Regions from separate parts of the Kineosporia succinea genome, predicted to be linked through region 1. Evidence: riboswitches for the same ligand, from Rfam matches in the RefSeq annotation. Region 1 holds a riboswitch; the other holds the start of a gene.
What was found. Region 1 has a riboswitch for glycine ahead of gcvT (glycine cleavage system aminomethyltransferase GcvT). Riboswitches for the same ligand answer to the same signal wherever they lie in the genome.

Region 1 (4,030 bases):
TTCGAGCGGTGAGCCGTCGTCGGGCACGGCGGCCGGGTCGCTCGGGGCGAGCTTCGCGCCGTCGGACGTCTTCGGTGACGCCGGGGCCGGGCGCGTGCTGGGTTCCCGCGTCGGGTCCGCGGTCGTCGCCGGGCTCGGGGCCGGGCTCACCGGGGCCGTCACCCCGGAAGGCACTCCGGCCGGGGCGATCTCGACGGCCGGGTCGCGCCGCAACGCCGCCGGGATCGCCACCAGCATGGCCGCGATCACCCCGGCCGCGGCCACGGGCACCAGCACCGAGGCCCGGAACCAGGGCACCCGCGAGCGCTTCCGCATGCCCTGGCGCAGGCGCTCGCGGGACCCGGCCCGCACCTGGATGTCACCGAGCTCGTCGTCGAGCTGCCCGCGCAGCTGCCGGGCGAGCTCTTCGTCGTCCGTCATCGTTCCCCCTCTCCGGGGTGGGTGGTTGCGAGCACCGCGCGGAGCTTGGCCAGCCCGCGCGACGTGTATCCCTTGACCGAACCGGGCCTCAGCCCGAGCGCCTCGGCCGTCTCCTTCTCCGACAGGTCGAGGTAGTGCCGCAGCAGCACCACCTCCCGTTCCCGGCGGGGCAGCGCCATGATCGCGGCGGTGAGCGGGCGGGGCAGGTCGGCCCGCAGCACCGACTCCTCGGCGCTCATCTGGTCGTGGTGCCGCAGCCCGGCCAGGCGCAGCACCACCGGACGGCGCCGCAACCGGGACCGGGCCGCGTTCACCACGCTGCGGTGCAGGTAGCCGACGGCCTCGTCCTTGTCGCGGATCCGGTGCCAGCTCGCGTGCACGGCCAGGAAGGCGTCCTGCACCACGTCCTCAGCCACCACCGGATCCCCGACCAGAACCGTCGCCACCCGGAGCATGCGCAACTGGTGGCGGTCGAACAGCACCTCGACCGCCGTCTCCGCGTCGAGCGAGGAGAGGGCGGGCTTCTCGTCACCGAGCCCGGGAGGGACGCCGGCTGACCTGGACGTGACCATCACCTCGGTACGACGCGCGACCCCCGGGAAAGGTTGTGCGCGCTCAGTCTGCCCGCATCACCGCGGTGACGAAGGCGTAGACGTTGAGCTGCAGCGCCTCGATGCGGTGCACCCGGGCGGCCTCCACGTCGAAGCCTTCGTAGGCCAGGGGCGGAAGCACCCGCACGTTGGCCGGGCACTGGAACCCGCCGCAGACCAGGGTGCCGAGCGTGTTGCCGTTGCGTCCGGCCGGGCCGGCGCGGCGGGCGCTCATGAAGACGACCTCGTGCGGCAGCTGCACGTCCTCGCACCAGTTGCACATGGCCTTCTTGCGGGTGACGGCGTCGGACTGGCGCATGACCACGCCGGCCAGCTCGTCGTCGATCTCGGCGAAGACGTAGCCCAGGGCCGGTGTCTTCCGGTCGCGCCAGCCCAGGAACTCCTGGTTCTCCCAGTCCAGCCCGTCGAAGTTCTCGGGCAGGACGAGTTCCTTGCGCTCACGCAGGGTGGAGTTCACGAAGGACGTACGGATCTGCTTCTCGGTGTACGGGCGCACAGCAATGACCTCAAATTGTCTGGTGAAGAATGACGCATGACGGGCGGACCGCCGGCCCGGAAGAGGGCAGGGCGGTGCTCACCGATTGAGGGCAGTGCTACCTCGTGCCGGCGCAGAGCGCGCCGGATACCTCCAGACGCCCAGCGGGCGGAGTGCACGAGTTCAGACCAGACACGGCGACGAGTGTACGCCTCGTTCACATCGTGGTGCTGTGATCCTCGGGGTGTTTGTCCGTTCCGCCGGGCAGGTCGAAGTCCCGCACCGGCAGCTGGGCGGCGTCGAGCACGAACAGCAGCGACTTGTTCATGCGCTTGATCGAGGTCAGGGCGTTCTCGTCGTTCCGGGTGACCAGGGCGTCGCCCTCTCCCAGAGCGGTGGCGTCGCGGGACGCGTCGGTGCGCAGAGCGGTGACGGCCTCGAGCAGGTAGTCGTGGGCCTCCGAGGTGACGGCTGCCCCCGGCTTCACGTCGGCCAGCTGCGTCCCCAGGGCGGTCATGTCCTGCTCGACCCGCCGCAGGGCCGGGGCCGAGCCGGGCCCGCTGACGGCCGTCAGGTACTCCCGCTCCGCCGCGAAGAAGGTCTCGCGCCGGGCCATCAGCTCCTGCAGCTGCGGCAGGACCTCCTCCTGCACCTGCTCCAGCGCGGCCGCTTCTCGTTCCTCGTCGCTCTCGCCACCCATCACGCCGACGATCCGCAGGAGGCCCACGACCATGGCCGTCAGCACCACCAGGGCGACGGCGGTGAGCAGCACCCGGCGGCGGCGCACCGGGTCCCGCAGGGGTGCCTCGCTGGCGATGTCGTGCACGAGGTCCCCGGCCGGCAGATCGATCGGGGCTTTCTGGGTCACGCTCACCCGCCCTGCATCGGACGTCCGCGCACCGGCCTGAACCGATCTCACACCGCCCTCGTCTTGGTGAACCCCCTCCGGCCCGGATAGCGTGACCAGCTCCAACTGAATACGCCGTCGACGCGCGACGGGAGAGTCCCCTCACCGGGCGCCGTAGGAGCAACTCCTCCCCAGGAATCTCTCAGGCCAACACACCGTCGCGACGAGGCAACTCTGGAGAAATCCGGCCGGATGCCGGTTTACCGAAGGTGACGCGTCCCCGGTGGGCGGCGCGGGCAAGCTCTCAGGTCCCAGGACAGAGCGGGGAGGAATCGCCAGACCCGCGCACCGCTGTGCCCGGGCCGGATTCCGGAAGGTCCTATGTCGCACGGCAGCACCCGCTCGACGCCCCTGCACGACGTCCACGTCGCGCTCGGCGCCCGGCTCACCGATTTCGCCGGATGGCGCATGCCCCTGAAGTACAGCAGCGAACTGGCCGAGCACGAGGCCGTGCGCACCACCGCCGGCCTGTTCGACCTGAGCCACATGGGTGAGATCCGGGTGCGCGGGCCGCAGGCCGGGGCCGCGCTCGACCACGCCCTGGTCGGCACGCTCTCCGCGATCGCCACCGGGCGCGCCAAGTACTCGCTGCTGTGCACCGAGAACGGCGGCATCATCGACGATCTCGTGACCTACCGGCTCGCCGACGACGAGTTCCTGGTGATCGCGAACGCCTCCAACGCCGCGGTGGTGCTGGCCGAGCTGGTCGCCCGGGCCCAGGACTTCGACGCGACCGTCACCGACGAGACCGAGCAGACCGCGCTCATCGCGGTGCAGGGCCCGGCCTCGCAGGGCGTGATCCACGAGCTGGTGGACACCGACGCCGAGCGCGAGAGGGTCACCGCGCTGCGCTACTACGCCTGCACGCCCGCCCGGCTCGCCGGCCTGGAGGTGCTGCTGGCCCGCACCGGGTACACCGGTGAGGACGGGTTCGAGGTCTACGTGGCCGCGGCCGACGCGGCGTCGCTGTGGCAGGCGCTGCAGACCCGGGTCGAGGCCGTCGGTGGGCGCCCGGCCGGGCTGGCGTGCCGGGACACGCTGCGTCTGGAGGCCGGGATGCCGCTCTACGGCAACGAACTCAGCCTGGACACCGACCCGTACGCCGCCGGGCTGGGCCGGGTGGTCAAGCTCGACAAGGAGTTCGTGGGCCGCGACGCCCTCGCCCGGGTCGCGCAGGAACCGCCCGCCCGGGTGCTCACCGGACTGACCGGAGAAGGCCGCCGGGCCGCCCGGGCCGGCAACCACGTCCTCGATTCGGAGGGGGCCACGGTCGGGATCATCACCTCGGGGGCCCTCTCGCCCACCCTGGGCCGGCCGGTGGCGATCGCCCACGTCGACCGTGAGGTGGCCGCCGCGGGCGGAACCCTGCAGGTCGACGTGCGCGGCACCCTTCTGCCGTTCAGCGTCACCCCGTACCCGTTCTACAAGCGTTCCTAGACTTCGCCCCAGACCTGCCCCAGACCCGCCCCAGACCTGCCTTCAGACTTCAGGAGTCACCGTGCCCAACCCCGAGCACCTGCTCTACACCGCCGAGCACGAATGGGTGCAGATCGCCCCCGGCGCCGAGCTCCCCACCGAACCCGTGCGGGTCGGCCTCACCACGTTCGCGCTCGACGC
Region 2 (4,030 bases), 4.0 Mb from region 1:
CGTTCGGTCCGGGGAATCCCCTCTGATCCGGCCCGGAAATCGGCCCGCGGTCGCCGTCCCGCTCAGCGCCGGGGTACGTTTGCGGGGTGCGGGAGCTTGATGTGGTGGGTGTCAGGGTCGAGGTTCCCTCGAACAACCCGATCGTTCTGCTCAAGGAGCGGGACGGCGATCGCTACCTGCCGATCTGGGTCGGGGCGCCGGAGGCCAACGCGATCGCGAACGCGCAGCAGGGGCTCGTGCCCCCGCGTCCGCTGACGCACGACCTGATGAAAGACGTGATCGGGGCCCTCGGCCGCGAGCTCACCGAGGTGCGCATCGTCGCCCTCAAGGAGAACGTCTTCCACGCGGAGCTGGTGTTCGACGGCGGTCTGTCGGTCAGCTCCCGGTCGTCCGACGCGATCGCGCTCGCGCTGCGCGTCGGCTGCCCGATCGTGGGGGCCGAGGAGGTGCTCGAGGCCGGCGGTGTCTCGGTGCCCGACGAGGACGAGGACGAGGTCGAGAAGTTCCGCGAGTTCCTCGACAACATCTCCCCGGAGGACTTCGGCGAGAACTCCTGAGGGAGCGCAGGGGCGTCAACCCGCCACTCCCGAAACCTCGGTACCGAAGCGGTGACGGGCAGGACACCAGCGGGTTTCGGGGAGTTCCGATTGGTCCGAAAGAGGGGTGATCTGCCGACACGCCGCCCGCCTCGGATGCCACCTCGTTGACGGCGCCGGGTGCGCAGCCTACGGTTCAAATGAAACGACCCCGGTGTAGTTCTCCCGCTGAGATCCGTCCCTCGGACCAGCGTGCCGGACTCGGAACGTTGAATGGAGCCGCCGTGAGCGAGCGTAGCGAGCGAGATGCTGTGCCCGGTCACGTCGTCGCGCAGGCGCAGGGCATGCTCTTCACCGACGACCTGCCCGAGCTCGACGAGGAGGCCGGTTACCGCGGCCCGATCGCGTGCCGGGCAGCGGGTATCACCTACCGCCAGCTCGACTACTGGGCCCGCACGGGCCTGGTCCAGCCGACCGTGCGGAACGCCACCGGCTCGGGCACCCAGAGGCTGTACAGCTTCCGTGACGTGCTCGTGCTCAAGGTGGTCAAGCGACTTCTCGACACCGGCGTCTCGCTGCAGCAGATCCGCATCGCCGTCTCTCACCTGCGCGACCGGGGTGTGGAAGACCTGGCGCAGATAACGCTGATGAGCGACGGCGCGAGCGTGTACGAGTGCACGTCGGCGGACGAGGTCATCGATCTCGTCCAGGGTGGCCAGGGCGTGTTCGGCATCGCCGTCGGCCGGGTGTGGCGCGAGGTCGAGGGCACCCTCGCCGAGCTGCCCGCCGAGCGTCCGGAGGACGAGCCGGCGATGGCCGCCGGTGACGAGCTGGCCGCCCGTCGCCGGGCCCGCGCCATCAGCTAGTCACACTGGGCGCACACGCCCCTCAGATCAGCAGAGAAGCCCCGGGTCCGGTACCCCGGGGCTTCTCTGCGTCTGCTTTCCCCACGAACCGTCAAAGCAGATGTGGGACGAGGTGGGCACCCAGGGTGCCCACCTCGTCCCACATCTGCGATGGCTTCGAGGGATCAGCTCGCGGACGCCGCCGGCCGCCGGCCCCGTGTGTTCGCCCGCAGCACCCGCGCCAGGTGCGCGTCGAACGCACCCGCCAGCTCCTGCGCCGGGGCACCCGGCCAGCGGTGGATCGGCTGGCTCGCCCCCTGCGCCTGCTGCAGCGCGCTGCGCTCACGGATCGAGGGGCCCAGCACCAGCGGGCCGAACATGTCCGACAGCTCCTGCAGGCGGTAGCGGTGCTCGGGGGAGCGCTCGCGGTAGCGGTTCACCACCACGCCCAGCGGTTGCAGCGTGGGGGCGATGTTGCGGCGCACCTCCTCGATCGCGTGCAGGGCGCGGTCGGCGGCCGTGACCGAGAAGAGCGCCGGCTCCGACACCACGATCGCGCGCTGGCTCGCGGCCAGCCCGGAGCGGGTGATCGTGCCGAGCGAGGGCGGGCAGTCGATGAGCACGAGCTGGTAGCCCTCGAGCTGCTTGATCGCGTGCGAGAGCCGGGCCAGGGTGCGTTCACTGCCGGTGGGCCGGTCGAGCGCGGCCATGTCGTGCGAACCGGGGAGCACGTCGAGCGTGCCGCCGTTCGCCGCCCAGCCGGACGGCACGACGTTGACCTTCTGCGCGTTGCGGCGCGAGGCGCCCATGACGGTGGCCACGTTGGTGGTGATCTCGGCCGTGATGTCGAGACCCAGGGTCGCGTCGGCCTGTGGATCGATGTCGACGATGAGGGTGGGGACCCCGCGGGCCAGGGCGGCCGACGCCAGCCCCAGGACCACTGACGTCTTGCCGACGCCACCCTTCAGACTGCACACGCTGACGACGATCACGGTGTCCGACGCTACCTCGTTATCAAGTTCCAACCGGTGATTAAGGCCGTCGTGTGGCAGACGTGACCGACGTCCCACGCAGAGTCACGAACCCCCGGAGGGGCCGTGCTCCCGACCGGCCCCAATTGCATCCTGAGGCCGTGCCTGTGTGCAACCCTCCGTTCGCCTGCCGTACGCCATCCGGGTGCCGGGGAGCCGGGAGATGAGGACGACACGCGGCGCTGGTACCGTCAGTGTCGTCGGTCGTCGTCAGCGACCGGCAGCTGAAGACCCCCGCGGGAGAGACCCCGTCACAGGGGCGCCGAAGGGGCAACTCTCCCCGGAACCTCTCAGGCGCCAAGGACCGCAGGGACGAGGCAGCTCCGAAGGGCGACGTGGCCTGACGGATGGGGAGGTATCCGTGCGGCCCTCAGGGTCGCTACGCCCTTAGCGTGGGAGCCTCCGATGACGACTTTCATCGATGCCACCGATGACCTGCGGGACGACCTGCCCGAGCCCGGCCGCGGCCCGGGGCACCGGCTGAGCGCCTTCGCCGACCGGCACATCGGCGCCGACGAGCCGCAGGTCCAGGCCATGCTGAAGCGGGTCGGGCTCGACAGCCTCGACGCCCTCGAGCAGGCCGTGATCCCGCCCGTCATCCGGGACGGCGGAGTCCCCGCCCTGCCCGAGCCGATCGGTGAGGCCGAGGCGCTGGCCGAGCTGCGCGCCCTGGCCGCCCGCAACACGGTGCGCGTGCCCATGCTCGGCCTGGGCTACTACGGCACCCACACCCCGGGCGTGATCCTGCGGAACGTGCTCGAGAACCCGTCCTGGTACACGGCCTACACGCCGTACCAGCCGGAGATCTCGCAGGGCCGGCTCGAGGCCCTGCTCACGTTCCAGACCATGGTCTCCGACCTCACCGGCCTGGAGACGTCCAGCGCGTCCCTGCTCGACGAGGCCACCGCCGCCGCCGAGGCGATGACCCTGATGCGCCGCGCGTCCCGGCTTCCCGCCACCGCCGCGTTCGTCGTCGACACCGACGTGCTCCCGCAGACCCTCGCGGTGATCCAGACCCGCGCCGAACCGCTGGGCATCCCGGTGGTCGTCGCGGACCTGAGTGATGCCGCGGCCGCCCTCGACGGCGTCGAGAACGGTGTGTTCGGTGTCCTCGCGCAGTACCCGGGCGCCTCCGGCCGGGTCGCCGACCTGCGTCCCCTCGTCGAGGCCGCGCACGAGCGCAAGGCCCTCGTGACCGTCGCCGCCGACCTGCTCGCGCTGACCCTCCTGCGCTCGCCCGGTGAGGACGGCGCCGACGTCGCGGTCGGCAACACCCAGCGCTTCGGTGTGCCGCTCGGTTTCGGTGGTCCGCACGCCGGGTACATGAGCGTGCGCAAGGGCCTGGAGCGCTCGCTGCCCGGTCGGCTCGTGGGCGTCTCCAAGGACGCGGACGGACGGCCCGCCTACCGTCTCGCGCTGCAGACCCGTGAGCAGCACATCCGCCGCGAGAAGGCCACGAGCAACATCTGTACCGCGCAGGTGCTGCTGGCCGTGATGGCTGCCATGTACGCGGTGTACCACGGCCCGCAGGGGCTGCGGCAGATCGCGGAGCGCACGGCCGGGCACGCGGCCTCGCTGGCGGCCGCGTTGCGGTCGAGCGGTCTCACCGTGGTGCACG

Region 2: it holds a riboswitch for glycine, as region 1 does, so the genes downstream of both, gcvP (aminomethyl-transferring glycine dehydrogenase) here and gcvT (glycine cleavage system aminomethyltransferase GcvT) in region 1, are expected to answer to the same signal.

What each region holds. Positions count from the first base shown of each region.
Region 1 is NZ_JAUSQZ010000001.1:977,895-981,924, forward strand. It holds gene J2S57_RS04290 (hypothetical protein) at 1-420, opposite strand, end outside; gene J2S57_RS04295 (RNA polymerase sigma factor) at 417-992, opposite strand; gene J2S57_RS04300 (FBP domain-containing protein) at 1,036-1,527, opposite strand; gene J2S57_RS04305 (hypothetical protein) at 1,724-2,374, opposite strand; glycine riboswitch at 2,493-2,581, shown strand; gene gcvT (glycine cleavage system aminomethyltransferase GcvT) at 2,735-3,850, shown strand; gene gcvH (glycine cleavage system protein GcvH) at 3,912-4,030, shown strand, end outside.
Region 2 is NZ_JAUSQZ010000001.1:4,933,304-4,937,333, forward strand. It holds gene J2S57_RS21445 (bifunctional nuclease family protein) at 87-557, shown strand; gene J2S57_RS21450 (MerR family transcriptional regulator) at 881-1,402, shown strand; gene J2S57_RS21455 (ParA family protein) at 1,567-2,358, opposite strand; glycine riboswitch at 2,640-2,729, shown strand; gene gcvP (aminomethyl-transferring glycine dehydrogenase) at 2,818-4,030, shown strand, end outside.